DNA from 4 places in the Comamonas sp. DB36 genome. Region 4 is predicted to be linked to each of the others. Evidence: predicted binding sites of a transcription regulator. Region 4 holds the regulator's gene; each other region holds the start of a gene.
What was found. Region 4 encodes LexA, which represses DNA repair genes until DNA is damaged. Its sites were predicted from a motif close to ACTGTATNNNNATACAGT; they were not measured.
Positions count from the first base shown of each region.

Region 1: a site for LexA is predicted at 4,615-4,632, ahead of recA (recombinase RecA). Genes of this name have one in related genera too.
Region 2: a site for LexA is predicted at 4,417-4,434, ahead of ACSVDO_RS16630 (VRR-NUC domain-containing protein). Genes of this name have one in related genera too.
Region 3: a site for LexA is predicted at 2,336-2,353, ahead of imuA (translesion DNA synthesis-associated protein ImuA). Genes of this name have one in related genera too.

Region 1 is NZ_CP196631.1:4,345,911-4,353,164, forward strand. It holds gene ACSVDO_RS20340 (Bug family tripartite tricarboxylate transporter substrate binding protein) at 1-578, opposite strand, end outside; gene ACSVDO_RS20345 (LysR substrate-binding domain-containing protein) at 719-1,684, shown strand; gene ACSVDO_RS20350 (sensor histidine kinase) at 1,689-3,134, opposite strand; gene ACSVDO_RS20355 (response regulator) at 3,244-3,918, opposite strand; gene ACSVDO_RS20360 (MarR family winged helix-turn-helix transcriptional regulator) at 4,018-4,551, opposite strand; gene recA (recombinase RecA) at 4,692-5,840, shown strand; gene recX (recombination regulator RecX) at 5,894-6,355, shown strand; gene argC (N-acetyl-gamma-glutamyl-phosphate reductase) at 6,482-7,254, opposite strand, start outside.
Region 2 is NZ_CP196631.1:3,549,745-3,556,998, reverse strand. It holds gene ACSVDO_RS16640 (Bug family tripartite tricarboxylate transporter substrate binding protein) at 1-130, opposite strand, end outside; gene ACSVDO_RS16635 (ATP-dependent DNA helicase) at 380-2,659, opposite strand; gene ACSVDO_RS16630 (VRR-NUC domain-containing protein) at 2,656-4,317, opposite strand; gene ACSVDO_RS16625 (ABC transporter substrate-binding protein) at 4,668-5,873, shown strand; gene ACSVDO_RS16620 (branched-chain amino acid ABC transporter permease) at 6,075-6,992, shown strand; gene ACSVDO_RS16615 (branched-chain amino acid ABC transporter permease) at 7,004-7,254, shown strand, end outside.
Region 3 is NZ_CP196632.1:327,963-335,216, reverse strand. It holds gene ACSVDO_RS22515 (DNA-3-methyladenine glycosylase) at 1-24, opposite strand, end outside; gene ACSVDO_RS22510 (NAD(P)/FAD-dependent oxidoreductase) at 79-969, opposite strand; gene ACSVDO_RS22505 (Rrf2 family transcriptional regulator) at 1,068-1,523, shown strand; gene ACSVDO_RS22500 (CPBP family glutamic-type intramembrane protease) at 1,774-2,313, shown strand; gene imuA (translesion DNA synthesis-associated protein ImuA) at 2,527-3,315, shown strand; gene ACSVDO_RS22490 (hypothetical protein) at 3,383-3,742, opposite strand; gene ACSVDO_RS22485 (hypothetical protein) at 3,889-4,098, shown strand; gene ACSVDO_RS22480 (Y-family DNA polymerase) at 4,052-5,353, shown strand; gene ACSVDO_RS22475 (error-prone DNA polymerase) at 5,363-7,254, shown strand, end outside.
Region 4 is NZ_CP196631.1:2,547,194-2,554,447, reverse strand. It holds gene lpdA (dihydrolipoyl dehydrogenase) at 1-142, shown strand, start outside; gene zapE (cell division protein ZapE) at 252-1,355, shown strand; gene ACSVDO_RS11790 (hypothetical protein) at 1,418-2,128, shown strand; gene ACSVDO_RS11785 (PP2C family protein-serine/threonine phosphatase) at 2,172-2,927, opposite strand; gene ACSVDO_RS11780 (hypothetical protein) at 3,015-3,314, opposite strand; gene lexA (transcriptional repressor LexA) at 3,427-4,101, opposite strand; gene ACSVDO_RS11770 (asparaginase) at 4,191-5,168, shown strand; gene adk (adenylate kinase) at 5,228-5,884, opposite strand; gene kdsB (3-deoxy-manno-octulosonate cytidylyltransferase) at 6,204-6,947, opposite strand; gene ACSVDO_RS11755 (Trm112 family protein) at 7,022-7,204, opposite strand; gene lpxK (tetraacyldisaccharide 4'-kinase) at 7,223-7,254, opposite strand, start outside.

The DNA.
Region 1 (7,254 bases), 1.8 Mb from region 4:
AGCACGTCATTGATGGCCGGACCCGCGCCGCGGTAGGGAATGTGCAGCATGTCGGTGCCGGTGGCACGCTTGAACAGCTCGCCCCACATGTGACCGATGGTGCCGTTGCCGGGGGTCGCGTAGCTGACCTTGCCGGGATTGGCCTTGAGGTAGGCGACGAGTTCGGCCATGTCCTTGACGGGCAGGGTCTTGGGGTTGATCACGATCACGCCCGGGGCCTTGACCATTTCGGTCACGCCGACGAAGTCCTTCATCGCGTCGTAAGGCATCTTGGTCAGCACGGCGGGGTTCACGCCGTGGGTCGACAAGGTGGCCACGCCCAGCGTCAGGTTGTCGGTGGCGCGCGCCACTTCGGACATGCCGATCGATCCGCCCGCACCCGCGCGGTTCTCGATGACCACGGGCTGGTTCAGGATGCGGCCCAGCACGTCCTGCAGATTGCGCACGACCATGTCGGTGGAGCCGCCCGGAGGGAAAGGCACCACGATGCGCAGGGGCCGGCTATTGTCCTGCGCAAAAGACATTCCGGGAACGACAGTTGTAGCGGCGATGGAGGCAATAAAGTGACGACGTTGCATGGTGGTATTTTCCTTTTCGATAAGAAAGATTAACGGAATTCGTGGCATAGACAAAGCAATACCTGTGCCTGTTGTTATTCCAAATTGGAATACATTCAAGCTATATGAGCATCCTCAGCCATTCTCTGTGAGCGACATCCATGACCAGTTTGCGCCGCCTCAATCCTCCCGTACATCTGTTGCGGGCTTTTTCCACTGTCGTGCGTTTTGGCGGGGTTTCGCGCGCTGCCGAGGCGCTGCACCTGACGCAGAGCGCGGTCAGCAAGCAGGTCCAGGAGCTTGAAAAATGGGTGGGCGTGACCTTGTTCGAGCGCAGCCGCAAGCGCCTGACGCTGACCCCGGCGGGCGAACGCTATGAACGCAGCGTGCGCGCGCTGCTGTCCCAGCTCGAGGCCGCGACGCTGGAGCTGATCACCAGCGATGACCGCCGTGGTGCGCTCTACCTGTCGGTGCTGCCCACCATTGGTGCCAAGTGGCTGATCCCGCGGCTGCCGCAGTTCCAGCAGCGCGAGCCCCAGGTCACGCTGCATTTCGTGCCCTATGTCCACAGCTATGACTTCGAAAGCCCCACGCTCGACTGCTCCATCCTGTTCGGCGACGGCCACTGGCCGGGCGCGCGCGCCCACTACCTGGTCGGCCAGCAGGTCGCGCTGATCGCGCCGCCCGACAACAGTCCCGGCGCGCTGCGCCTGCGCTCTCCCGAAGACCTCATCAACTGCACGCGGCTGCGCCATGTGACCATTCCCGATGCCTGGGCGCAGTGGAGCCAGGCGCATGGCGTGACCGGCATGCGCGCGCTCGACGGCCCGCAGTTCGACCAGTTCCAGAGCATCATCCGCGCCGTGATGGCGGGCATGGGCGTGGCGCTGGTGCCGCGCTGCCTGGTGCAGGACGAGATCGCCTCGGGCCTGGTCACCGAACCCCTGCCCGGCCATGGCTACGCCAGTCACCTCGGCTACTGGTTCTGCTATCCCGAAGGCCGTTCGCACCATGGCGCGCTGGGCACCTTCCGCAACTGGCTGCTGGAGTCGGCCGCGCAGTCGAGCGCGGCGATGATCGCCGCCAGCCAGGCAGGCCGTGCGGCCGCCGCGCCCACGGCAGCGTGATGGTTCAGCGCGAGGAAGGCTGCACCGGCAGCGCCGGAAAACGCACGCTGAAGCGCGCCCCGGGCGGGCTTTGCGCACGCGCCGGCTCGAGGTAGACCTGGGCGCCATGCTGGCGCGCGATCTCCTGCACGATGGGCAGGCCCAGGCCCGAGCCGTCGGCCTGCGTGCCCAGCGCGCGGTAGAACGGCTGGAACACCAGCGCGCGCTCGGCCTCGGGCACGCCCGGGCCGGTGTCTTCCACCTGCAGCAATATCACCCGGCCAAACGTGTCGGTCAACAGCCGCACCGTGACAACGCCGGGCTGCTCGGGCGTGGACGGCGTGTAGTTGATCGCGTTGTCCACGAGGTTGCGCACCAGCTCGGTCAGCAGCGTGGGGTTGCCTTCCATCCAGACGCCCGGCGCGCCCGGTTCGGCGCCGTCGTAGCCCAGATCCACGCACTTGTCGAGCGCGCGCGGCACCGAGTCGCGCACCACGTCGATCACCAGCCGCGCGAGATCGCAGCGCTGCTTGATCAGCGCCGCGCCCGTGCCTTCGACGCGCGCCAGCGCCAGCAACTGGTTGACGGTATGGCTGGCGCGCATGCTTGCGCGGCCGATCTGCTGCAGCGAGCGCTTGAGCTCCTGCGTGCTCGTGCCTTCGCGCTGCGCCAGGTCGGCCTGCATGCGCAGGCCCGCCAGCGGCGTCTTGAGTTGGTGGGCGGCGTCGGCCAGAAAGCGCTTTTGCGTGGCCAGCGATTCGTTGAGCCGGCACAGCAGGTCATCGACGGCATTCACCAGCGGCGCGACTTCGAGCGGAACGTCCTGGAAATTGAGCGGCGAGAGGTCATCGGGCTTGCGCGCGCGAATGCGCTCCTCGAGCCGGTGCAAGGGCGTGATGCCGCGCGCCAGCGCCATCCATACGAGCATCACCGCCAGCGGCAGGACGACGAACTGCGGCAGCATCACGCCGCGAATGATCTCGGTCGCCAAGGTGCTGCGCTGGTCCCGGGTTTCGGCCACCTGCACCAGCGCCAGCGGGCCTTCGCGCCCCATCGGCGCCCAGGTCGCCGCGAGCCGCATGTCGACGCCGCGCAGCTCGGCGTCGTAGAGCTGGACTTCGCCATAGCGCCGCTCGCCATCGGTCCACGGCGGCCGCGGCAGATCGGGTTCGCCCGCGACCAGCCGGCCCTGGGGGTCCAGCACCTGGTAATGCACGCTGTCCGCGGCACTGGTGCGCAGGTTGTGGCTCAGCGCCTGCGCCAGGCTGAACTTCGTCTGGCCTTGCTGCACCTGCTTGGCAAGCACGCGCACGTCGTATTCCAGCGCGCGGTCATAGGGCTGGTTGGCCAGGCCCTGAGCGACCAGCCAGGTCAGCGCCAGGCTCACAGGCCACAGCAGCAGCAGCGGCGTGAGCATCCAGTCGAGGATGCCGCCGAACAGCGAATATTGCTCGCGCTGGAAGATTTTCATGGGTGCAAGGGACTTGCGTGCTCAGCGCCAACGGCGACACCGCCGTTCGCCCTGAGTCCTGAGCCCGTCGAAGGACCGAAGGGCGTTTCAGGGCGTGGACTTCCCATATTCAATCCCGTATTTTCTCCAGGCAATACCCCAGCCCGCGCACCGTCGCGATACGTATCGGCCCATGCTCGATCTTCTTGCGCAGCCGGTGGATATAGACCTCGATCGCGTTGTTGCTCAGCTCCTCGCCCCACTCGCACAGGCGCTCGACCAATTGATCCTTGCTGACCAGGCGGCCCGCGCGCTGCAGCAGCACTTCGAGCAGGCCCAACTCGCGCGCCGACAGCTCGACCATCTTGCCGTCTATGGTCGCGACGCGGCCCGACTGGTCATAGACCAGCGGCCCGTGCTTGATGGTGCTGCTCGCACCGCCCATGCCGCGGCGCGTGAGCGCACGCACCCGCGCCTCGAGCTCCTGCAGGCTGAACGGCTTGGCCATGTAATCGTCGGCGCCGAAATCCAGGCCCTTGACGCGCTCCTCGACGCTGTCGGCCGCCGTGAGTATCAGCACCGGCAGGCCGTCGCCGCGCCCGCGCAGGCGGCGCAGCACTTCGAGGCCATGCATCTTGGGCAGGCCCAGATCGAGGATCAGCAGGTCGAACTCGCTGCTGGTCATCAGCACCGATTCGGCCTCGCTGCCGCTGGCCACATGGCTGACCACGGCGCCCGATCCGCGCAGGCTGCGCAGCAGGCCATCGGCAAAGACCTGATCGTCTTCTGCAATCAAAATGCGCATGCGGATGTCTCCCCTAGATAAGCGCAGCGGAACATGGCCGCCGACCGTTTTGAACCATTCTAGGGGTGGAGCATGAAGCGCCGCCAGGGGGTTTTCGCGCTATGCGGGTCTGCCGCTGCTGGCCGAATAGGCTTCGAGCCCGAGCGCGACCACGGTCGCGACATCGTCGCCGACCTCGGCGCGGAACTCCGCCTCGGCCTGGGCCACGGCCGCCTCGAAGGCCTGCAGCCAGCTCAGCCCCGTGGGCGTGAAGCGTATCCAGCGCGTGCGCCGGTCGCGCGCATCCGCTGCGCGCGTGACCAGGCCCCAGGCCAGGCATTGCTCGACCAGGTCGGCCATGGCCTGCTTGGTCATGCCCGCGCGCTCGGCCAGATCGGTCAGGCGGTCGCCGCCCAGCGACAGATGGCGCGTGATGTGGATGTGCGCGGCGCTGACCTGGTCGCGCGCCGCGAGGTTGGACAGCGCCAACGGCACTTCGACCGCATGCGCCATGAGCTGCATCACGCGCGCATCGAAGCGGCGCATCGAATGCCCCAGCAACCGGCCCAGATGGGTCTGGCGCCAGGCGTCTGAATAGGGGGCCAGGGGTGCATGCGGGACCGGTGGCGGTGTGGAACGGGAAGAAAGTGCCATGCTTTATTGTCAGGCAAACTGACTAAAAACCATCTATACACGTTGGTACAACGCCCATAAACTACTGTTCAAGCATCCAGCCTGGCAGTAACAACAGACAGTCGGTGCTATCCAAAATCATTGCTTTCTAGGAGTTTTTCATGGACGTCACCACTGTCAAGGGCACCAACCCCGCCATCGCCGCCAACACCGAAAAGGCCAAGGCCCTGCAAGCCGCATTGGCGCAGATCGAGAAGCAGTTCGGCAAGGGCACCATCATGCGCCTGGGCGAAGGCGAAGTCATCGAAGACATCCAGGTCGTGTCGACCGGCTCGCTGGGCCTGGACATCGCGCTGGGCGTAGGCGGCCTGCCGCGCGGCCGCGTGGTTGAAATCTACGGCCCGGAATCCTCGGGCAAGACCACGCTGACGCTGCAGGTCATTGCCGAGATGCAGAAGATCGGCGGCCAGTGTGCGTTTGTCGACGCAGAACATGCGCTCGACGTGCAGTACGCCCAGAAGCTGGGCGTGCAACTGTCCGACCTGCTGATCAGCCAGCCCGACACCGGCGAACAGGCGCTCGAGATCGTCGACAGCCTGGTGCGTTCGGGCGCGGTCGACCTGATCGTCATCGACTCGGTCGCGGCGCTCACGCCCAAGGCCGAAATCGAAGGCGAAATGGGCGACGCCCTGCCCGGCCTGCAGGCCCGGCTGATGAGCCAGGCGCTGCGCAAGCTCACGGCAACGATCAAGAAGACCAATTGCATGGTCATCTTCATCAACCAGATCCGCATGAAGATCGGCGTGATGTTCGGCTCGCCCGAAACCACCACCGGCGGCAATGCGCTCAAGTTCTACGCTTCCGTGCGCCTGGACATCCGCCGCACCGGCACCATCAAGAAGGGCGACAACGCGATCGGCAACGAGACCCGCGTCAAGGTGGTGAAGAACAAGGTCAGCCCGCCGTTCAAGACCGCCGAGTTCGACATCCTGTTCGGCGAAGGCATCTCGCGCGAAGGCGAAATCATCGACATGGGCGTGGAAGCCAAGATCCTCGACAAGTCGGGTGCCTGGTACGCCTACCGTGGCGAGAAGATCGGCCAGGGCCGCGACAACGCGCGTGAATTCCTGCGCGAGAACCCCGACCTGGCGCACGAGATCGAGAACCGCGTGCGCGAAGGCCTGGGCATTTCGCTGCTCGCCGGCACCGTGCCCGCCCCGGCCGCAGGCAAGCCGTCGAAGACCGACAAGGCGGCCGAAAAGGCGGAAAAGGCCGACAAGGCCGACAAGGCCGCGGCCGCTGAAGAGTAAGCATCGCGTCGACCGGACCGCATGCCGCGGTCTGGTCGGCGGCTTTTCAGACCATGGGCTTTGCCACTCTCTCCCTCAAGGGCCGCGCGCTGCGCCTGCTGGCCCAGCGCGAACATTCCCGACTCGAACTCGAGCGCAAGCTCGCGGCCCATGTCGCCGAAGGCGACGACCTCACGGCCATGCTCGACGAGCTCGAAGCCAAGAATTTCATCAATCCCGAACGCGTCGCGCAGTCCGTCGCCTACCGCCGCGGCAGCAAACTGGGCACGGCGCGCGTGGTGCAGGAAATGCGCAGCAAGGGCCTGGACGACGACACCGTGCGCGCCGCCACGCAGGAACTGCGCGCCACCGAATGGCAGCGCGCCAGCACGATCTGGCGCCAGCGCTTCGGCGCGCCGGCCGAAACCCCGCAGGACAAGCTCAAGCAGATGCGTTTTCTCGCCAGCCGCGGTTTTTCCGGCGAAGTGGTGCGCAAGGTGGTGGCGGGGCAGGTGCCGGAAGACGCCTCGGACTGAGGCGAGTCCCAGAGCCGGTCATCGTTCAGTCCCCCGTTCGTCCTGAGCTGGTCGAAGGATGAACGGCCTGCCCTCAGGTAAATCCAAGCAGCGGGCCCCTGGCGCGACCTAGGGGCCGCGCACTCCTCAGATTCCAAGCATGAGCTGCATGTTCTGCACCGCCGCGCCGCTCGCGCCCTTGCCCAGGTTGTCGAGGCGGGCGATCAGCACGGCCTGGCGGTATTGCTCGTTGGCAAACACGCGCAGTTCGAGCTTGTTGGTATTGGCCAGCGTGTCGGCGGCCAGCTTGCCGTCGTCCGTGGGCGCCAGCACCGACACCCATTGCTCGGGCGTAGCGGTGCGCGCGTAATGGCTGGCCAGCGCATCATGCAGGTCGGCGGCCTTGGGCGCGCCGGGCAGCAGGTCGAGATGCAGGGGCAGCTGCACCAGCATGCCCTGGGCGAAGTTGCCCACCGCGGGAATGAACAGCGGACGGCGCGTGAGGCCGGTGTAGCGCATGATTTCGGGCACATGCTTGTGCGACAGACCCAGCGCATAGGTTTCGTAGGGCGCCGCCGTGCCGGCCTCATAGGCTTCTATCATCGGACGGCCACCGCCCGAATAACCCGACACCGAAGGCAGGCTCACGCCGGCGTCCGCGGGCAGCAGGCCGGCATCGACCAGCGGACGCAGCAGCGCGATTGCGCCGGTCGCGTAGCAGCCGGGGTTGGAGACGCGCGCCGCTTTCTTCACGGATTCGAGCTGACCATCGCAGAGCTCGGGAAAGCCATAGACCCAGCCCGGTGCCGTGCGGTGGGCCGTGGAGGCATCGATGATCTTGATAACGCGGCCGGTCTCCTGCTCGATGGCATCGACCATGGCCGCAGTCTCGCGCGCGGCGTCGTCGTGCAGGCACAGGA
Region 2 (7,254 bases), 1.0 Mb from region 4:
CGCCTCCGGCGGCAAACGGCACGACCAGGCGAATGGGGCGTGCCGGCCAGTTGTCCACCGGGTCGGCGGCATGGGCCAGCGGGGTCAGCAAAACGGCATAGGCCATCAGATGGCGGCGATTCAAGAACATCGAAGTCTCCTGGATTCATGGTTATCGCAGTGAAACCGCAAACTGTGTGCCAGCCGCGATAGGGGTAAACCACGAGATTCCAAGTCGTTGAATTGACAAGCTTTTCTCCTGATCGTGGCGCTCCGATGGCATTCTGTGATCTGCCGGTGTTGCAGCGGTGAAGCGATCGATTGCACGGATGCAACATCGGCGGCCAGTGGGACTGGGCTGCGCTCGCCGCCAGGCGACTGGCCCCGGGTCATTGAAAGCTCAGCCCCACCACACCGGCATCAGCCGGCGCACTTCATCGCGCGCGAAGCGGTCGTCCATGAGGAACAGCTCGCCGGTGTCGTTTTCCGAACGGATCACGCGGCCCGCGGCCTGCACCACCTTGCGCAGGCCGGGAAACAGATAGGTGTAGTCGTAGCCGGTACGCGTGCCGAAGCGCTGCTGCATGCAGCGCTTCATGCTTTCGTTGACCGGGTTGAGCTGGGGCAGGCCCAGCGTGGCGATGAACGCGCCTATCAGTCGGTCGCCGGGCAGGTCTATGCCTTCGCCGAACGCGCCACCCAGCACCGCAAAACCCAGTCCCTGGCCGCCGGCCTGGAAGCGGTCTATGAAAGCCTGGCGGCTGTCGTTGCCCATGGCGCGCACCTGGCGCCAGACCGGCGGCGCATCGGGGCGAGCGCACAGCGCGTCGGCGACGCGCTCCAGATAGTCGAAGCTGCTGAAAAAGCACAGGTAGTTGCCCGGGCGCTTGTGGAACTGGTCGCAGATCAGCGCCACGATGCGGTCTATGGACGCTTCGCGGTCCTGGTAGCGCGTGGAGACATCGCGCACGATATGCACCGCCAGTTGCGCGGCCTTGAACGGCGCGGGCACGTCTATCCATGGCGTGTCGGCGGGCAGGCCCAGCGTGTCGCGGTAGAACGCGGCCGGGCTCAGCGTGCCCGAGAACAGCACCGTCGCATGCGCGGCCGCATGGCGCGCGAGCAGGTGCGGCGCGGGAATCACGTTGCGAATGCACAGCATGGACGCGCGCTTGCGCCCGCGCTGCGGTGCCTGCAAGGTGATGTCGAACAGCGCGTTCTCGTCGAGCTTTTCCTCGAGCACGGCGAACTGCAGGGCTTCGAGATAAAAGCCCAGCACCGGGTCGCCGGGCAGCATGGGCTGGTCGGCGTTGGCTTCGGCAATCAGCGAGATGGCTTTCTGCAGCGCGGCCATGAAGTCCAGCGGCACCTCGGAATGGCATTCGTAGGTCTGCTGCTGGTTCTGGTGCAGCGCATTCCATGCGCGGTTTAGCGCGTCCAGCGACGTGCGTATGCGGCCCTTGGCGCCCTTGCGCGCGGCCGCGAGCGCCAGCGGCGACAGCTCGGCGGTGTACATGCTGCGCGCGCGGTCCAGCAGATTGTGGGCTTCGTCGACCAGCACGCCGACTTTCCACTGGTTGGCCTGCGTCAGCGCATGCAGCATGGCCGTGCCGTCGTAGAAATAGTTGTAGTCGCCGATCACGACATCGCTCCAGCGCGCCATTTCCTGCGTGAGGTAGTAGGGGCAGACTTCGTGCGCCAGCGCCACTTCGCGCAGCCGCGCGCCGTCCCATACGGCGTTCACCTCAAGCACCGCGGCGCGCGCCGCCGGTAGCCGGTCGTAAAAGCCCCTGGCCAGCGGGCAGGAGTCGCCGTGGCAGGCCTTGTCGGGGTGCTCGCAGCTTTTCTCGCGCGAGTGCAGCGTGATTGCGCGCAGCGGCTTCGCGCCCGCGGTCTGCAGCTGCTGGTTGACCTGCGTCAGCGCCTGGGTGGCCAGGCCATGGCCCGTGCCCTTGGCGGTCAGGAAGAAGATTCTGTCCAGGCCTTGATCGGGGCAGGCCTTGAGCATGGGAAACAGCGTGCCTATGGTCTTGCCTATGCCTGTGGGTGCCTGGGCCATGAGGCAACTGCCGCCTTCGGGCGCGCGCGCGCAGCGGTACACGGCGACCGACAGCGCGCGCTGGCCCGCGCGAAAACTGCCCAGAGGAAAGGTCAGCGCCGTCAGCGCCTGGTCGCGCGCGCGGCGGTGCGCGTGTTCGCTTTGCGCCCATTGCAGAAAGCGCGCGCATTGCGCCTCGAAGAAGGCCTGCAGTTCGGCGGCCTCGAAGGCTTCGGCAATCGCGTATTCCTTCTGGTTGCCGATGTTGAAGTAGATCAGCGCGACCTTGAGCCGCGCCAATGCGCGTTCGCTGCACAGCAGATGGCCGTAGATCTTCGCCTGCGCCCAGTGCAGCGCGCGGTGGTTGGCGCGGATCGCGTCGAGGTTGCCGCGGTAGGTCTTGATTTCCTCGAGCTGTCCGGCCGCGGCGTCGTAGCCGTCGGCGCGCCCGCGCACGCGCAGCGTCCCGTAGTCGCCTTGCAGCGCGAGCTCGGCTTCGTAATCGGCGCCGCGCCGCGACTGCACCAGCTGATGGCCTTCGATGCCCTGCTGGGCCGTGGGCGCAGGCGTGAAGCGCAGGTCGAGGTCGCCCTGCTTGGCAGTGAACTCGCACAGCGTGCGCACCGAGACGGTATAGGTCATGGCCCGTCTCCGGCCACGCGCCACTGCACATGGCATACGCTCACCGGAATGCCGTGGTCGCTGCAGTATTGCAGCCAGCGGATCTGGTTGTCCTGCAGCTTGTCGCCCGGGCCTTTGACTTCGACGAGCTCGTAGCGCTGTTCGGCGGGCCAGAAGCGCACCAGGTCGGGAAAACCGCTGCGATTGGTCTTGACATCGGCCAGCAGCCGCGTGAAGAGCAGCTTGAGATGCGCGGCGCTGATGCAGTCCAGCGCCAGGCGCAGCAGCGGCTCGGTCAGCGCCCCCCAGAACACGAACGGCGACTGCACGCCCTGCTTGTCGGCATAGCGCGCCAGAATGACGGGCGCGTATTCGCCGGTGTCGAGCAGCGCGAGACAGCGGGCGAACTCCGCGGCGCGGCGCGCGCTGAAATCGGGTGCGCTCAGGTCGGCCGGACCGCTCTGGAACGGGTGGAAGAAAGCGCCTTGCACGGGCGCGAAGATCGCGGGCCAGCACAGCAGGCCGAACAGCGAGTTGATGAGTGCGTTCTCGACATAGAACACGGGGCTCGCAGCGTCGTGCCAATGCGCGCGCAGCGCGTATTCGACCGACATCGGCGCCGTGGGCGCATCGAGCACGATGTCCGCGCGCATCTGCACCAGCGCCTGGCTGGCCGCCGGGCGTGGACGCGCCTTGGCCCGGCCCGTGTTGCGCAGCAGGCGCGGCAGCATGCGCTGGAGCTTTTGCAGTTCTTCATCGCCTTCGGGCGCCAGCTGCGCCTGCAGCGCCTGCGCCAGGGCTTCCTCATGGCGCTCCAGGCGTTCGAGCACGCGTATGCGGCGGTGGCGCGCGCCGGGGTAGCTGCACTGCGCATAGGTCTGCAGCGCCTCATCAAACAGCCCCGCGCGCTCGCAGGCATTGCCCAGGCGCAGCAGCAGCTTGGCGCGGCGCTTTTCGAGCCAGGGGTTGGGACTTTCGCAGGCGGCGATGGATTGCAGCATGGCCGCGGTCTCGGCGCCTTCTTCGAGCGCCTGGCGGCAGGCCTGCAGCGCCAGATAGGCGTCGATGTCTGCCCTTGTCTGGAAAGCGCGCGAGGCGGCGTCAAAGGCCACGCTTTCGTACTTGAACACGCCCAGGTCGGCGAGCACGAACTCGGTCCAGTTCTGGTGCAGGTTGCCGAAGAACATCAAGCGCAGGCGCTCGCTGAGTTCGCCCAGCATCACGCGCCAGACGGGCTCGCGCGATTGCGGATGCCACTCGGCGTAGCGCCGCGGCGCCGCATGCACGCCGGCCAATGCTTGCAGCCAGTCGGACTTGCGCGGGCTGCTGCCGCGCTCGGCGCTGGCGAAGACTTCGGCGAGTTCGCTGCGCGTGTGCAGATCGAACAGTTCCTCGAGCAGCATGGGCGCCTGGGTGTCGAGCCAGCCCAGGGACAGCAGCGGTTGCGCCGCGCCCTCGATGCCGGGAATCTCCTCGTAGACCAGCTTGGAGGCGCGAAACCACGGCCCGCGGCGCATCAGCATGCGAACCAGCAAGGCCTGGGACAGCGCAGGCAGCGCGGCGAACTGCGCGAGAAACTCGCGTTCGCCCGCATCAAGCAGGTCGCTGTAGCGCTGTTCTATCCAGGCCAATGCACGCTGGAAGTTGTGCAGATAGTAGTAACGGTGCGGGGGCACCAGGCTGACGCTCGCCATGCTTCAAGCCGCGCTTGCGGTCTCCCTGCGCTGCAGACAATGGACGTGAAAACCGGAGCGGTCGACAGGTGTGAACATTCACAGACTGTACATAAATACATGTTTTCCCGGCCAAGGAAAATCCATGGAAGGCGCTTTGCTACTGTGTCTGTAGCGAGCCCCGCTGACGGTGGGCGCGCCCTGGGCGCATGTGGCATTCCTGCCAGCGCCGGTGTTTGGGCTGCATATGTCGATCGGGCCGGCGGCATCCGCAGGCACAATCGCTGCTTGCAAAAGATGGGGGGATGCGTTGCGCATCCGTGGGGTCGATCGCAATTTCAAATCCAGAGGTCAAAATGTCTGCTCTTTTCGCTTCCCGGTTTCTGAAGGGTGTCGCCACGCTTGCCGTGGGTTCGGTGGTCATGGCCGGTGCGGCCCGGGCGCAGGCGCCCGCACCGATCAAGGTGGGGGTGGCGCTCGATATTTCCGGACCGTTTGCGGCACCGGGTGCGGAAATCCGCGACGGCCTGAACCTGGCCATCAAGCTGCTGGGCAGCAAGCTGGGCGGCGTGCCCGCCGAGTTCATCCAGGCCGACATGGCCGGCAACCCCGAGCAGGCGCGTCAGCTGGTCGACCGCTTCATCCAGCGCGAGAAGATCGATCTGTTCACCGGTCCCGTGGCTTCCAATGTCGCGCTGGCCGTGGGCCCCACGCTGTTCGCGGCCAAGGTGCCTTATCTGTCGGCCAACGCCGGCCCCAGCCAGCTCGCGGGCGCGCAGTGCAATGCCTACTTCTTCGGCACCAGCTACCAGAACGATTCCATGCACGAAGCCGCGGGCCAGTACGCGGCGAACAAGGGCTACAACAAGGTCGTGATCATGGCGCCCAACTACCCCGCGGGCAAGGATGCGCTCAACGGCTTCAAGCGCCTGTACAAGAAGCCGCTGGCCGACGAGATCTACACCAAGGTCGGCCAGCTGGACTTCGCCGCCGAGCTGGCCCAGCTGCGCGCGGCCAAGCCCGAAGCGGTCTACATCTTCCAGGCCGGTGGCATGGGCATCAACTTCATCAAGCAGTTCATGGCCGCGGGCCTGAACAAGGACATCACGCTGATCTCCTCGCCGTTCACCGCCGACGAGGACATCATCCCGGCCGTGGGCGCCTCCATGGTCGGCCTGTTCAATGCCTCGTCGTACGCGCATGACCTGCCGGTCGCCGCGAACCAGAAATTCGTCGCCGAGTTCCGCAAGGCCTACAACGGCCGCTACCCGTCGCTGTATGCGGCGTTTGCCTACGACGTGGTGATGAACATGGACGCGGCGGTCAAGCAACTGGGCGGCAAGGTCGGCGACAAGCCCGCGCTGGCCAAGGCGCTCAAGACCGCGGCGTTCGACTCGGTGCGCGGCCCGGTCAAGTACGGCAACAACCAGTTCCTGATCCAGGACTACTACCTGCGCAAGATCGTGCAGGGCGCCGACGGCCGCGTGACCAACCAGCTGCAGCCGGGCAAGGTGTTGACCGCGCACCAGGATGCGTTTGCGGCGCAGTGCGCGTTGAAGTGACTGGGCTGGAGATTTTGCCCAACAGCGGGATCCAGCAGATAAATACCGTTCGCCCTGAGCCTGTCGAAGGGCGTTTCAGGGCGCAATCTGCGTGCCCCCAAACAGCATTTCGTATTGCTTTAGGCCCTGCGTTCATCCTTCGATCCTTCGACAGGCTCAGGACTCAGGACGAACGCATTACCGAATCGCGCGGAGCGACGAATGGACCTGACTTTTTTTCTCGAACAGATCTTCAACGGCCTGGGCTATGGCTTCATGCTGTTCCTGCTCGCGGCCGGGCTGACGCTGGTGTTCGGCATCATGGACACGCTGAACCTGGCCCATGGTTCGCTGTTCATGGCCGGCGGCTATGTGTCGGCAACGGTGCATGCGCAGTCGGGCTCCTTTCTTGCCGCGGTGCTGGTGGCCGTGCTGGTGACGGTGCTGCTGGCCGTGCTGCTCGAAGCGCTGCTGGTGCGCCGGCTCTACGGCCGCGACCATCTGTCCCAGGTGCTGGCGACGTTCGGCATCGTGCTCGTGGCCGATGACGTGGTCAAGTTTCTCTGGGGTCCGTCACCCATCATGGCGCCCACGCCCGCGCTGCTGTCGGGCCCGGTGCAATTGCTGGGCCTGCCGTATTCCTCGTACCGGCTGCTGATCCTGGGCGCGGGTCTGGCCGTGGCCGCGGGTCTCTATGTGCTGGTCAATCACAGCAGGCTGGGCATGCTGGTGCGCGCCGGAGCGTCCAACCGCGCTATGGCCGAGTTCATGGGCGTGCGTGTCTCCCGGGTCTTCACCATCGTGTTCGCGCTGGGCGCGGCGCTGGCCGCGCTGGCCGGGGCGCTGATGGGGCCTATCAGCGCCGTCTCCATCGGCATGGGCGAAGCGATCCTGATTCCCGCGCTGGTGGTGATCGTGATCGGCGGCATAGGTTCGGTGCGCGGCGCCTTCGTTGCGAGCTTGCTGGTCGGCCTGGTCGATACCGCCGGGCGCGCGTTCCTGCCGCCGCTGCTGCGCGAAGTGCTCGCGCCCGCGCTGGCCGCCGATGTGGGGCCGGCGATCTCCAGCATCGCCATGTACATGCTGATGGCCGGCGTGCTGGTCTTCAAGCCTTCGGGATTGTTCCCGGCCCGCGTATGAGTGAGTCTTCCATGAATTCCAAGGCTTCGCCCTGGGCCGCGCGCGCCGGCATCGCCGTGCTGGTGCTGGCCCTGGCGCTGGTTCCGCTGCTCGCGCCGCTGCTCGATCTCGATTACTACACCGGCTTCGTGCGCCGACTGATGATTGTCGCGCTGGCCGCGGCCAGCCTGAACTTCCTGATGGGCCGCGTGGGCCTGGTGGCGCTGGGCCATGCGGGCTTTGTGGGCGTGGGCGCTTACGCGGTCGCGGCGCTGGCCGAAGC
Region 3 (7,254 bases), on a different replicon from region 4:
GGAAAAGTCGATGGCGGCAAGCATGCAAGGCGGCGGAAGTGTTGGACCCCGCCATCTTCTGCGAGCCGGCGGCGCTGGTCAATGCGGCGCAAACACCAGCGACCGATGCGCAGCCAGCCCCGCCATGGTGCCGTCACCCACGGCCAGGGGCACGGAGCCGCCCAAGCGCGCGGCATCGCCGCAGGCAAACACGTTGGCTACCGTGGTGGCCTTGAGCGCATCGGTCTGAATCACGCCGCCCATGGGACCTGCGCTGATCTCGCAGCCCAGCGCCCGTGCCACCGGGCTTTCGACGCGGGACTGCGGCGCGGTGAACAGGCCGTCGAAAGCCAGCACCCGGCCGTCGTCGAGGCGCACATCGGCCTGGCCGGTGATGGCTCGCACGGCGCCGGTCTCGATGCGCACGCCGCGCGCCTGCAACTGCGCGCGCTGCTGGGCGTCAGGCGTGAAGCGGTCATTGAGCAGCAGCGTGGTCCGACCCCAGTCGGGCAGCAGCAGTGCCTGGTGCATGGCCAGCTCCGAGGTGGCAAGAACGCCGATGCGGCCCTGCTGCAGCTCATAGCCGTGGCAGTACGGGCAATGGAAGACCTGCCGGCCCCAGCGCTCGGCCAGGCCCGGCACTTCGGGCAGCGTATCGACCACGCCGCCGGCCAGCACCAGCCGCCTGGCGGTGTGCAGCCCTCCATCGTCGGTCTCGACTCCAAAGCCGTTCTCGACCGGGCGTGCGCCCGTGGAGCTGGCAGCTAGCCATTGCACCGTGCCATAGGCCAGGACCTGCTCGCGTGCCACGGCCGCGATGTCGGCGGCCTTGGCGCCGTCCTGGGTCAGGAAGCCATGCGAGCGATCGGCAAAGCGGTTGCGGCGCTGGCCGGCATCGATGATCAGCAGCTGGCGCCGCGCGCGCGCCAGCGGCAGCGCGGCGGCCAGGCCGGCGTAGCTGCCGCCGATGATGATGACGTCGTAAAGCATGAAGACTCTTTCAAGAAACTTTTGATGTTTCATGATACGCAGCAAGCCCAAGTCATGCAACCTATAATGATTCATGACTTCTGTCTCCGGAGCCCCCCATGAGAAGCGATAGCCGCCTGTCCCGCATGCTGCATGTGCTGCTGCACATGGCGCGCCAGGACGCGCCCTTCACCTCGGAGCAGCTCGCGCAGATGCTGGCCACCAACCCCGTGGTCGTGCGCCGTACCATGGCGGGGCTGAAGAAAGCCGGCTACGTGCAATCGGAAAAAGGCCATGGCGGCGGCTGGAAGCTGTCCTGCGACCTGGCCCAGGTGTCGCTGCTCGACATCCACGCGGCCGTGGGCGGGCCGCGCATCTTTGCGATCGGCAGCGCCAGCGAGAACCCGGAGTGCGGCGTGGAGCAGGTGGTGAACGCGGCGCTCGACGACGCGCTGGCCCAGGCCCAGGCGCTGCTGGTGCAGCGGCTGGCGGCAGTGAAGCTCGGCGACCTGGCGCAGGAGTTCGATGCGCTGTGCCAGACCAAGGCAGCGCACGCCCAGCACGCCCGCGGTTGACGCTCGCCGGGCATGGGTCGGCATCGTATGGTCGCCCAGCGGGAGTTTGGCCTGAAAAAGTGTGCCCGGCGGATGTCCCTTGCGTGCCGGCCGTGCCGACCCCGGTATGCCATACCCACGGTCTGCAAGGCCTCCATCGCATGGGCCGGGGTGGCGCGCAGCGGCAGGTGCTCGGGCGCAAGGCGCTGCAGGCGATGCTGAGCCCGTTCGCGCGGGACTCTTGCTCATGATGTCCAGCACCGCCGCCTGAATGGTGGGACATGATTGCCAGGCGCTGTTCGGGCGTTTCGGCCTGCGCGAAGCCGCCGTGAGCCTAGGCGCCGGGCTGCTGGCCAGCGTCGCGTCAATCGGCGCCGCGCTGTGGGTGAGTGAATTCGCGCCCCTCAGCCCCAATCCCGTGGCCCAGTTCGGCGCCACCCTGCCGTTGCGCGACTTTACCTGGCTGCTGCTGATGTTGCTGCCCCAGCTGCTGGGCGAGGAATTGCTGACCATGCTGCCGTTTCTGGCGATTCTCCAGCTCACGGCATCGCATTGGGGCTGGGGGCGGCGCAGCAGCATTGCGCTGGCCTTGCTGGGCTCGACGCTGCTGTTTTCTGCCGGCCACCTGCCCACTTACGACTGGAACTGGGTGCAGTGCTTCGTCGTGATAGGCGCGGCGCGCGTGATCTGGACGCTGGCCTACATCGCCACCCGCAGCCTGTGGGTGTCCATTGGCGCCCACATTCTCACGGACTGGGTGGCGTTCATGCTGGCCTTTCTCGCCGCACGGCTTCTTCCGTGGGCGATCTGAAGCCGACCAAGACCGCACAGAAACTGTATGTATATACAGTTACTCGCAAAAAGCCCACTATCCGCCCATTTTTTCTTGACCCATACGGCCATCGGGAAATGCGTGAATGCCGTTGTCCCCTCGAACAGCCACGTTGCGGCGCGTGTGATGCCGCACCAGGTTCCCCAAACACGAGGATGGCAGATATACTGTAATTAAATACAGCACATCGCCATGAGCCCCGCCACTCCTCTTTCTTGCGCCCCCGGCTTCGACCGCTGGCAATTGCCCGCGCATGTGGCGCAGGCCGTGTGGCGCGGCACGGAAGTCGGCGCCGCGCCGGGGCGCACGCTGCCCACGGGTTTTGCGCAGCTCGACGCCGCGCTGCCCGGCGGCGGCTGGCCCACCCAGGGCCTGAGCGAAGTGCTGCTGGCCCAGTCGGCGCTGTGCGAATGGCGGCTGCTTGCGCCTGCATTGCCGGGTTTTGTCGCCGGGCGCAACAGCCGCGTCTACCTGGTCGCGCCGCCCAAGCCGCCGCTGGCCATGGGGCTGGCCCAGCTGGGCCTGGCACCCGAGCAGTTGGTCTGGATCGATGTCAAGGCGCCGGCCGACAGCCTCTGGGTTGCGGAGCAGCTGATCAAGTCGGACGCCGCGGGCGCGCTGCTGGTCTGGCTGCCCCAGGCGCGGCCCGAGCAGATCCGGCGCTTGCAGGTGCAGGCGCTGCACTGCGATGCGCCGGTGTTTGTGTTCCGCCCCGAGGCCGCCTTGCGCGACGCCTCGCCCGCGCCGCTGCGCGTGTCGGTCGCGCTGGGCAAGAGCTGGGCCATAGAGCTGCGCATACGCAAGCGCCGCGGCGCGAGCGCCGATGAAGTGCTGCACCTGCGCGCGCTGCCGGCCAATCTGCATTCCGTCATTCCTCCGCGGCTGCACGAGTTGCAGCCCATCGAGGTCCAACGCGAGCAGGTGTTGCCTGCACCGGGCCAGCCTCTTGCCGCGGCACAGTTCCAGCGCAGCGCCCATTGACGCGCAGTCGCTCGCGGTCCGGGCGCTGCAGTTCACGCCGCTGGCGCAAGCAAGAGCCAGAAGGCCCTCATCTGCGCCGCGCGCAAATCCGGTAGATCAAGTACGCGCCGCTCAAGCCGATGACCGCCCAGGGAAGATACCGGGACAGGGAGACAAATCTCCAGAGCGCGCCTTCACCCACATACGAGGGGGAGTGAAGAAGGGCCAAGTGAAGCCATAGCGAGGCCGCCGCTGCGCTCCCAATGCAGGCGAACATCACTTTTTCTGCCCAGGGTTTGAACGCGTAATTCAGGGCGATCACGGCGAACCCCAGGTAGCAGGCCAGGGAAAGCCACGCCACCCCATTGAATCTCTCACTCCCTGCAGGAGTGAGCGCATGCACCCAAAGTTGGAGGGCCGCAATCATTTCGCTGAAGCTGGAAACCATGTGTGCCTGTTGCATTGAAGCCGAATCAGGCATTGTCCCGCATCTGGCCGGCGTGGCCTGCAGCCCCCAGCCTGGCCTTCGCCCAGTAAGCCGAACTGCAAAAGCCAAACAGGTTGATATACTGTGATTAAATACAGCATTCCACCATGACTACCTCGGCCCACCTCCCGTCCTCCCCTGCAGGCTTAGACCGCTGGCAGCTGCGTGCGCTGCCGGCCAATCTGCATTGCGTCACTCCTCCCCGGCTGCACGCGCTGCACGCGCTGCACGCGCTGCAGCCTGTCGAGGTCCAACGAGAGGAGGTGTTCCATGCATTGGGCCAGCCTCTTGCCGCTGCACAGCGCATCGCCGATTGACGCGCAGTCGCTCGCGGTCTGGGCGCTGCAGTTCACGCCGCGCGTGGCCCTGGTCGAGGAAGCGGTGCTGCTCGAAGTCGAAGCCAGCCTGCGGCTGTTTGGCGGCGCCGAAAGCCTGCAGGCGCTGATCGAGGCCGGCGCCCAGGAACTGGGCGCGCATGTGGCCTGGGCGCCTACCGGGCTTGCGGCGCTGGCGCTCGTTCGCCAAGGCCTGGCCGATGGTTTGTCGCGCCCGCTGGAGCAGTGGCTGGATGCCTTGCCCTTGACCAGCCTCAGCGCCGTCGCGCTGCACCAGGCAACTCTGGCGCGCGTGGGCTGCCGCACGCTGGGCCAGGTGCGCGCGCTGCCGCGCGGCGGCATTGCGCGGCGCTTCGATGCCGCGCTGCTCTCGGCGCTGGACCAGGCCTATGGCCTGCGGCCCGAGACCTATGCCTGGGTCAGCATTCCCGAGACCTTCCATGCGCGGCTGGAGCTGATGGCGCGCGTGGAATTGGCGCCCGAGCTGCTGTGGGGTGCGCAGCGGCTGCTGCTGCTGATGGCCGGCTGGCTGCGCGCGCGCCGGCTGGGCGCGACGGCGTTCACGCTGCGCTGGTGCCACGACAGCCTGCGCGCGCGCGCCGCGGGACCGGGCGGCGAGCTGACGATACGCACGGCCGCGCCCACGCAGAACGTGGCGCATTTCGCGCGCCTGCTGGGCGAGCATCTGGCCAAGGTCGAGCTGCGCGCGCCCGCAGGCGAGCTCGAGCTGCTGGCCATCGAAGTGCAGGCGCTGACGGAAGAAAGCCATTCGCTGATTCCCGATCCGGCGCACCAGGGCGCGTCGGTGCGTCAGGCGCTCGAGCGCATACAGGCGCGGCTGGGCGAAGACTGCATTCGCCGCCCGCAGCTGCGCGCCGACCACCGGCTCGAATGGATGCAGCGATGGTCAGCCCAGGAGCCGCGCCGCAGTGCCAAGCCCCAGCCCCTGCATGGCCTGCCCCTGCCCACCTGGTTGCTGGCGCAGCCGCTGCAGCTGGTCGAGCGCGAGAACCGGCCGCATTATCAGGGCAGGCTGCAGCTGCTGCTCGGACCGGACCGCGTCGAAGGCGGCTGGTGGGACCGCGACGCCGACAGCACCGGCAATGCCGAACCGACGCGCAATGTGCAGCGCGACTACTGGCTCGCCTTGAGCCCGCATGCGGGCCTGCTGTGGGTGTTCCAGGCGCGGCTCGCGGGCGAGAAGACCGCCTGGTTTCTGCACGGGCATTACGGCTGAGCGCTTGCCATGGACCACCTCCTGCCCGCGTATGCCGAGCTGCGCTGCATCTCCAATTTCACGTTCTTGCGCGGCGCAAGCCAGCCCGAAGAGCTGGTCGCGCGCGCCAAGGCGCTGGGCTACAGCGCCATCGCCCTCACCGACGAATGCTCGCTCGCCGGCGTGGTGCGCGCCCATGTCGCGGCCAAGGCGCATGGCATGGCGCTGCTGCTGGGCGCGCAGTTCTGCGTGCAGCCGCGCAATGCCGACGAGGCGGCGTTCACGCTGGTGCTGCTGGCGCAGAACCTCAATGGCTACGGCAACCTGTGCCAGTTCATCACCAAGCTGCGCCGCGGATCGGAAAAAGGCACCTACTTTCTCGATCTCGACGGCATACGCGGAGCCGAACTCGAAGACTGCCTGGTGCTGCTGTGCCCCGAGCGCGCGGCCAGCGACGCCCAGCTCGAAGCCATGGGCCGCTGGACGCTCACGCATTTCACGGGCCGAGGCTGGATAGGCGTGGACCTGGTGCGGCGCATCGACGACGAGCTGTGGCTGCACCGCATGCGCACGCTGTCGGCGCTCACCGCGCTGCCGCTGGTCGCCGTGGGCGACGCCCACATGCATGTGCGCTCGCGCAAGCCGCTGCAGGACGTGCTCACCGCCACGCGCCTGGGCCAGCCGCTCACCGTATGCGGCTACGCGCTGCTGCGCAGTGCCGAGCGCCATCTGCGCAGCCGGCTGCGCCTGGCCCAGACCTTTCCCGCCGATCTGCTGGAGCAGACGCTGCAGATCGTCGCGCGCTGCAGCTTCAGCCTCGACGAGCTGCGCTACCAGTACCCCGATGAAGTCGTTCCCGCGGGGCATACGCCCGAGAGCTACCTGCGCCAGGCGACCTACGAAGGCGCGGGCCGGCGCTGGCCGCAAGGCATTCCCGAGAAAGTGCAGGAGCAGATAGAGCGCGAGCTGGCGCTGATCTGCGAGCTCAAATACGAGCCCTACTTCCTCACGGTCTACGACATCGTGGTGTTTGCGCGCTCGCGCAATATCCTGTGCCAGGGCCGGGGCTCGGCGGCGAACTCCGCGGTCTGCTACTGCCTGGGCGTGACCGAGGTCGACCCGGATCGCACCGCCGTGCTGTTCGAGCGCTTCATCTCGCGCGAGCGCAACGAGCCGCCCGACATCGACATCGACTTCGAGCACCAGCGGCGCGAGGAGGTCATCCAGTACCTCTACACCAAATACGGTCGCGACCGCGCCGCGCTCACCGCCACCGTGATCTCCTACCGCCCGCGCTCGGCCGTGCGCGACGTGGGCAAGGCGCTGGGCTTCGAGCTGGCCACGCTGGACGCGATTGCCAAGGGCCAGCAATGGTTTGACGGCAGCAGCATACGCCTCGAACGCTTCGAGGAGCTGGGCATGGCCACCGACACGCTGGCCGTGCAGCAGCTGATCACGCTGACCGAGCAGCTGATTGGCTTTCCACGCCACCTGTCGCAGCACACCGGCGGCTTCGTGCTCACGCGCGGACTGCTGTGCCGCATGGTGCCGGTGGAAAACGCGTCCATGGCCGAGCGCACGGTGATCGAATGGGACAAGGACGACCTCGACGCGGCGGGCCTGCTCAAGGTCGATGTGCTGGCGCTGGGCATGCTGTCGGCGATCCGCCGCGCGCTCGACTTCATCAGCCGGCGCCGCGGCTATGACTTCAGCATGCAGGACATTCCCGCCGAAGATCCCAAGACCTACGACATGATCTGCCGCGCCGACACCATAGGCGTGTTCCAGATAGAAAGCCGCGCGCAGATGAGCATGCTGCCGCGCCTGCAGCCGCGCGAGTTCTACGACCTGGTGGTAGAAGTCGCCATCGTGCGCCCCGGCCCCATCCAGGGCGGCATGGTGCATCCCTATCTGCGCCGGCG
Region 4 (7,254 bases):
GCTGATTGCCGAAGCCGTCGTGGCCATGGAGTTCAAGGCATCGAGCGAAGACATCGCCCGCATCTGCCACGCCCATCCTTCGCTGTCGGAATCGACCAAGGAAGCGGCCCTGGCCGTCGACAAGCGCACGCTGAACTTCTGATTCCAGTGCGTTCGCAGCGGCCCCTGAACCGGTTTCAGGGTGCCGCATCCGCCGAAAGGGCCTGGCTTCCAGGTGCTTTCGGCTTTTGTCATTTCACACCCCCGCTCGCATGTCCCAGTCTGTTCGTGAGGCCTATGAGGCCGAGTTGCTTGCCAAAGGTTTCAAAAGCGATCCTGCCCAGTTGCGTGCCGTCGAGGCCTTGCAGCGCTGCGCGGATGAATGGGCGGCCTACAAGGGCAAGCGATCGAATGCATTCAAGAAGCTGATCAACCGTCCCGAGATTCCGCGCGGCGTCTACATGTATGGCGGTGTCGGCCGCGGCAAGAGCTTTCTGATGGAATGCTTCTTCGAGGCCGTGCCCATCAAGCGCAAGGCGCGCCTGCATTTCCACGAGTTCATGCGCGAAGTGCACCGCGAGCTCGCGGGCCTGCAAGGCGTGCAGGACCCGCTCGACGTGCTCGCGGCCAACATCGCCAAGCGCTACAAGCTCATCTGCTTTGACGAATTCCATGTCGCGGACATCACCGACGCGATGATTCTGTACCGGCTGCTGGTCGCGCTGTTCGACAACGGCGTGGGCTTTGTGACCACGTCCAACTTCGTGCCCGACGGCCTCTATCCCAACGGTCTGCACCGCGACCGCATCCTGCCGGCGATCGCCTTGCTCAACGAGCGCATGGAAATCGTCAATGTCGACAACGGCACTGACTATCGCCGGCGTACGCTCGAAATGGTCAAGCTCTACCATACGCCGCTGGGCGCCGAGGCCGATGCCGCGATGGAAGAGGCGTTCAACCAGTTGGCCGAAGTCCATGACGAAGATCCGGTGCTGCACATAGAGGCGCGCGAGATCCGTGCGCGCCGGCGCGCGGGCGGCGTGGTCTGGTTCGACTTCAGGACATTGTGCGGCGGCCCGCGCTCGCAGAACGACTACCTCGAGATCGCCACGCAGTTCCATACCGTGCTGCTGTCGGACGTGCCGTTCATGCCGGTCAACATGGCTTCGCCCGCACGGCGTTTCACCTGGCTGATCGATGTGCTTTATGATCGCCGCGTCAAAATCATCCTGTCGGCGGCAGTGGCTCCCGAGCAGCTCTACACTGAAGGACCGCTCGCGCATGAGTTTCCGCGCACTGTGTCGCGCCTCAACGAGATGCAGTCCCAGGAGTTCCTGGCGCTCGAGCACCGCCTTGTGGATACCAGCCTGACCTGACGCCTATGCCCATGCACCGCCTGTTGTTCCGTACTCGCGCCTCGCTGCTCACTGCCGCCCTGATGCTTGCCCTGCCTTGGGGCGCGGCCCTGGCGCAGGCCGCCGATACGGTCGCGGAAAAGGCGCCCGTGTTGGACAGCGGCGCCACCAAGGCCCAGCGCGCCGCCGTCAAGCAGCAGCGCGATGCCGAGCGCGCGCGCATCACCGCCGAGCGCAAGGCCATACAGCAGCGCCGCAGCCAGGAGGAAGCCGCCTGCTACAAGCGCTTTGCGGTCGAGGATTGCCTGAGCGCGACGCGCACGCGTGCGCGCCTCGCGGACAACGCCTTGCGCGATCAGGAAAGCGCGATCAACGCGGTCGAGCGGCGCGAGAAGTCGGCCGCACGCCTGCTGTCGATCGAACAGAAAGTCGAAGAGAAGAACCAGCAGACCGGCCCCAAGCCAGGCGTTGAAGGCAAGGTGCGCGCGCCGAAGTCGCCGACCGTGCCTGCATCGGCGCCGCCAGCCGCACCCACGGCCAAGGACCTGGTCGAAGCGCAGGCGCTGCGCGCGCAGCAGGCGCGCGAGCGCGCCCAGGCGCAAAGCCAGCATGAGCAGTCCCATACGGCCGAGCAGGCGCGCAAGCAGGCCTCCGAAGCCGAGCGCCGCGCGGCCTCGCGCCAGCGCTATGAAGAAAAGCAGCGCGAAGCCCAGCAGAACCGCGAGCGCCAACGCGCCAAGGCCCTGGAGTCCGACAAGCCCAAGGCCGCGCCGCTGCCGCGCGCTGCGCCGTAATCGGCGCTCTCGGGGGGGCGTTCGGGTTTGTCGAAGCCTGTTACTACAGCGCTTCGATTTTGACGATCGCCAGGCTCAGATTGTCGCCACCGCCACCAGCGCGCGCACGCGCCTGGCGTATCAGCGATTCGGCCGCAGCGCGCGGCGGCAGCGCCTGCAGCACCAAGGCCAGTTCGTCGGCAGTGAAGTAGTGCCAGACGCCGTCGCTGCAGGCCAGCAGCGTGTGGCCGGGCTGCAATTGGGCGATATGGTGCGGGGTCGCAGGTGGCACCGAAGCCGCGCCCAGGCAACCCACCAGAATGTTCGATTGCGGGTGGTTGTGCGCCTGCATTTCGGTCAGCTCGCCGCGGTCGACCAGCGTCTGCACGTAAGAATGATCGCGCGTGCGGTGCAGCAGGTGGTCGTCGTGGAAATGGTAGATGCGTGAATCACCCGAGTGCACCCAATGGCAGGCGCCGCTGGGCTGGACGATGAACGCGGCCATGGTGCTGTGCGGCTCCTGCTCGGCCGACAGCGCCGTGAGCCGGATCACGGTATGCGCTTCATGCACCATGGTTTGCAGCAGCTCCATCGCGTCGTCGCTCGCCGGGTCGTAGCGCTCGAACAGCTGGCTGCAGGTGAGCATGACCTGGTCCGAAGCCTTGCGCCCACCGCTGCGCCCGCCCATACCGTCGGCGATCACGCCCAGCACGCAGCCATGCACGCGTGCGTGCGTCAGCAGCAGGACCTGGTCCTGCTGGTACTCACGGTCACCGCGGTGCAGTCCTGTCGAGGCAAGAAGTCGAAAAGAGGGGGGCATGGGCGCTGCGGCCACCCAAAGGGGGCGAAATCCGCTAGCCGACAGTGTAGCGGCAGGATTTCACAGCTTGTACGGACCCAGCCCGATTCAGCCGCAGGCGTACTCGTTGAAGGCCAGGCGGTTGAGCGCGGCGCAGACATCGGCCATGCGCCCGGAAATCAGCAGCCGCCCGCCCTGGCCACCGTGGCTTGGGCCTTCGTTGCGCAGTATGCGCACGCCGCCGCGCGCGCTGGGCGGGCAAAGCGGCAGGCGGGCGACCGGCGCGCAGCGCGGGGCAGGTCGCGCGACGCAGCCGGCAAGAGCGTCTGGCTTGGCGCTCAAAAGCTCAAAAAGCGTGTCGTTCTGGGCGTGGCGCGAGAAAGGCAAGGCCTGCAAAGCAAATTGCATGTGATATCTCCAGCAAAGGTACTAGGACGGCCGCAGCCGTGCTTCGACCGGGCCGTGGCCTTGGTCGAGAGGTGCAATGCAGGGGCCGCAAGTCCCTGCGGGGGAAAGCCTGTTACATGAACATGCTGTTGCGTATCAGCCCGACGGCCAGGCCTTCGATCGCGAAAGGCTCGTCGGGCTTGACGTGGATGACGGGAAAATCGGGATTTTCGGGCAGCAGCTCTATGCCGGTGCGCGTGCGGCGCAGGCGCTTGACTGTCACTTCATCACCCAGGCGCGCGACTACAATCTGGCCGTCGCGTGCATCCTTGCTGGCCTGTACAGCCAACAGGTCGCCGTCCATGATGCCGGCGTCGCGCATCGACATGCCGCGCACCTTGAGCAGGTAATCGGGTTTGGCCTGGAACAGACTGGGCTCGACCGCATAGGTCTGATCGATATGTTCCTGCGCCAGGATGGGCGAACCAGCGGCCACGCGACCGACCAGAGGCAGCACCAGCGAAGCCATGGCCGCCAGCGGCGAGGTGAAGATCGCGCCGCGCGCGGCGTTGATGTTGCGCACGGTGTCATGGCGCAGGCGTATGCCGCGCGATGTACCGCTGACCAGTTCGATCACGCCTTTGCGCGCCAGGGCCTTCAAATGTTCTTCGGCGGCGTTGGCGGAACGAAAGCCCAGCGTGCCGGCAATTTCGGCGCGTGTCGGAGGCGCGCCGGTGCGCTCGATGGCAGACTGGATCAGGTCCAGGATTTGCTGCTGTCGCGGTGTGAGCTTGGGATGATCGAGCATGGCAGTCCTTGTGCAGATGGGTGCTGGCTAAAGCAATCTGTTCTTTTATACAGTGACTGTATTTTTCACCAGTTTTCAAGGGGCCGCAAGTGGTCAATTCAAATAATGTGGTCATATTGGCCACAGGCGGCACGATTGCGGGCACCGCGGCCCATGCATCGCAGGCAGTGGGCTATACCGCAGCCCAGTTGGGCGTGGAGCAACTGCTCGCGGCTGTTCCCGACCTCGGCGAGGTCGCAGGCGGCGGGCTGCTGACCGAACAGGTGGCGCAGCTCGACAGCAAGGACATGGATGCCGCGACCTGGGTCGCGCTCGCGCGCCGCTGCGCGCATTGGCTGGCGCGCGACGATGTGCGCGCGCTGGTCGTCACCCATGGCACGGACACACTCGAAGAGACCGCGTGGTTCCTGCAGCAGGTGCTGCCATCGGGCACCAAGCCCGTGGTGCTGACCTGCGCGATGCGCCCCGCGACCGCGCTGCTGGCCGATGGTCCGCAGAACCTGCGCGACGCCGTCGCCTGCGCCGTCGATGCGCATGCCGCGGGCGTGCTGGTGGTCGCCGCCGGCCAGGTGCACGGCGCGCGCGCGGTGCGCAAGCTCCACCCTTACCGGGTCGATGCGTTTTCTTCGGCCGAGCAGGGCGTGCTTGGCTGGGTGGAAGAAGGGCAGGTGCGCTGGCAGCAGCGGCCAGTCGGCGCCGCCGGTGGCGCGGCCTGGCCAGGCAATGTGGCGAACCTGCCGGACAGCGACTGGCCCTGGGTCGAAGTCGTGAGCAGCCATGCGGGCTGCGACGGCCGCGCGGTCGATGCGCTGCTGGCACAGGGCGTGCAAGGCCTGGTGGTTGCGGCCACTGGCAACGGCACGCTGCACCGCGCGCTCGAACCGGCGCTGCAGCGCGCGCTGCACAAGCGCGTGCCGGTGTGGATCAGCACGCGCTGCGGCGAAGGGCAACTGGTGGCGGCGCAGGGCATGGCCGCGCAGCATGCATTGCAGCCCAGGCCTGTGGATCTGCCGCCGTTCAAGGCGCGCATCAGCCTGCAGCTGGAATTGTTGGCGCAGCGCGGCTAGAACAGGACGCAAAAAAGGCCGCTGCCCGTAGGTGCGGCCTCTTGCGGCGGCAGTGTCAATCAGCTGGCCAGGGCGGCCAGCGCGCGCGCGGTGATCTCTTCGACCGTGCCCATGCCGCTGATGGCGCGGTACTGGGGCGCCTGTGCGGCGTCCTTTTCGGCCCATTGACGGTAGTAGTCGACCAGCGGACGCGTCTGGTCGCTGTAGACCTGCAGGCGCTTCTTCACGGTTTCTTCCTTGTCGTCCTCACGCTGCACCAGATCTTCGCCGGTCACGTCGTCCTTGCCGGCCACCTTGGGCGGGTTGAACTTGACGTGGTAGGTGCGGCCCGAAGCGGGGTGCGAGCGGCGGCCGCTCATGCGTTCGATGATGGCGTCGAACGGCACATCGATTTCCAGCACGTAATCGAGCTTCACGCCCGCGGCCTTCATGGCATCGGCCTGGGGAATGGTGCGCGGAAAGCCGTCGAACAGGAAGCCGTTGGCACAGTCTTCCTGCTGTATGCGTTCCTTGACCAGACCGATGATGATCTCATCGCTGACCAGCTGGCCCGCGTCCATCACGGCCTTGGCCTGCTGGCCCAGAGGCGTTCCGGCCTTGACGGCAGCCCGCAGCATGTCGCCGGTCGAGATTTGCGGGATGCCGTACTTCTGGCAGATGAAAGCAGCCTGTGTGCCTTTGCCGGCGCCGGGAGCGCCCAACAAAATCAGTTTCATGGAAATCCTCGAAGTGTTGAAATATTTTTGGGCGACGATGGGCCCTGCCGGCAGCTGCGCCGGCGCAGGCCATGTCGCGTTTTTTCGCGGCAAGGATAGCACGCGTGCAGCCTTGTGGACTGCGCGCAGCGGATGGATTCGTGACACCGGCGCTGCCGGGCAAAGTGGCCAGTCAGGCGCTGGCGCCTGCGCTGTTCGTGCACTCCCTGAATTTGCGAGTTGTTTTGATTTTCTGTTATTTCAGAAAGTAGTGGTTGAAATCATAGAGATTTATGCAAGCCGCGAGCGCAAATCGTTGCATGTTGCCCTCTCATGGCGCTCAGCCCAGCAGCGCGCGCACGCGCTCGAGGTCGGCTGGAGTATCGACACCGGCGCCCGGCGCCTCCTGCGTCACATGCACGGCGATTTTGTGTCCGTGCCACAGCGCACGCAGCTGTTCGAGCGCTTCGAGCGCTTCGGTGGGCGCGGGCGCCAGCTGGGGGAAGCTGCGCAGAAAGCCTGCGCGGTAGCTGTAGATGCCCACATGGCGCAGCGGTGCGAAACCCGCATGGCCGCCAAGCGCCGCGGGATTGCTCCACCAGGCCTCGTTGGCGTGGTCGCGCGCGAACGGTATCGGCGCGCGGCTGAAATAGTGGGCCAGGCCTTGGGCGTCGCAGACCACCTTGACCACGTTTGGATTGCGCCAGTCTTCGAGCGTGTCGATCGCGTGGGCGGCCGTGCCCATGCTGGCTTCGGGGCGGTCGGCCAGCAGGCGCGCCACGGCGTCGATCAGCTGCGGGTTGATCAGCGGTTCGTCGCCCTGGACGTTGACCACGCAGTCGCTGCCGTCGAGGTCCAGCTGTTCGCAGGCTTCGGCCAGGCGGTCGCTGCCGCTCGCATGGTCGGCGCGCGTGAGAATGGCCTGCACGCCATGGGCTTCGCAGGCTTCGATGATGCGTTCGTCGTCCGCCGCGACCACGACTTTCGTCGCCTGGCTCAGCAGCGCGCGCTGGGCGACGCGCACCACCATGGGCAGGCCCGCGATGTCGGCCAGCGGCTTATCGGGCAGGCGGCTCGATGCCATGCGCGCAGGAATCAGCACCGTGAAGCCGCTGCTGGTGAACAGCGCGGGCGCGGGGTGGGGATGGGTGCTGGTGGTCACGCTTCGACTTCCTCGTCGCTCAGGGTGCGCGCTTCGTTTTCCAGCAGGATGGGCATGCCGTCGCGCACGGGATAGGCCAGGCGCGCGCTGCGCGAGACCAGTTCCTGGCGCTCGCGGTCATAGGTCAGAGGGCCCTTGGTCACAGGGCAGACGAGCAGTTCGAGGAATTTGGCGTCCATGGCGGTAGGAAAAGAAGATCAGTGTTTCGATGATAGTGAGAGAGCCTGCT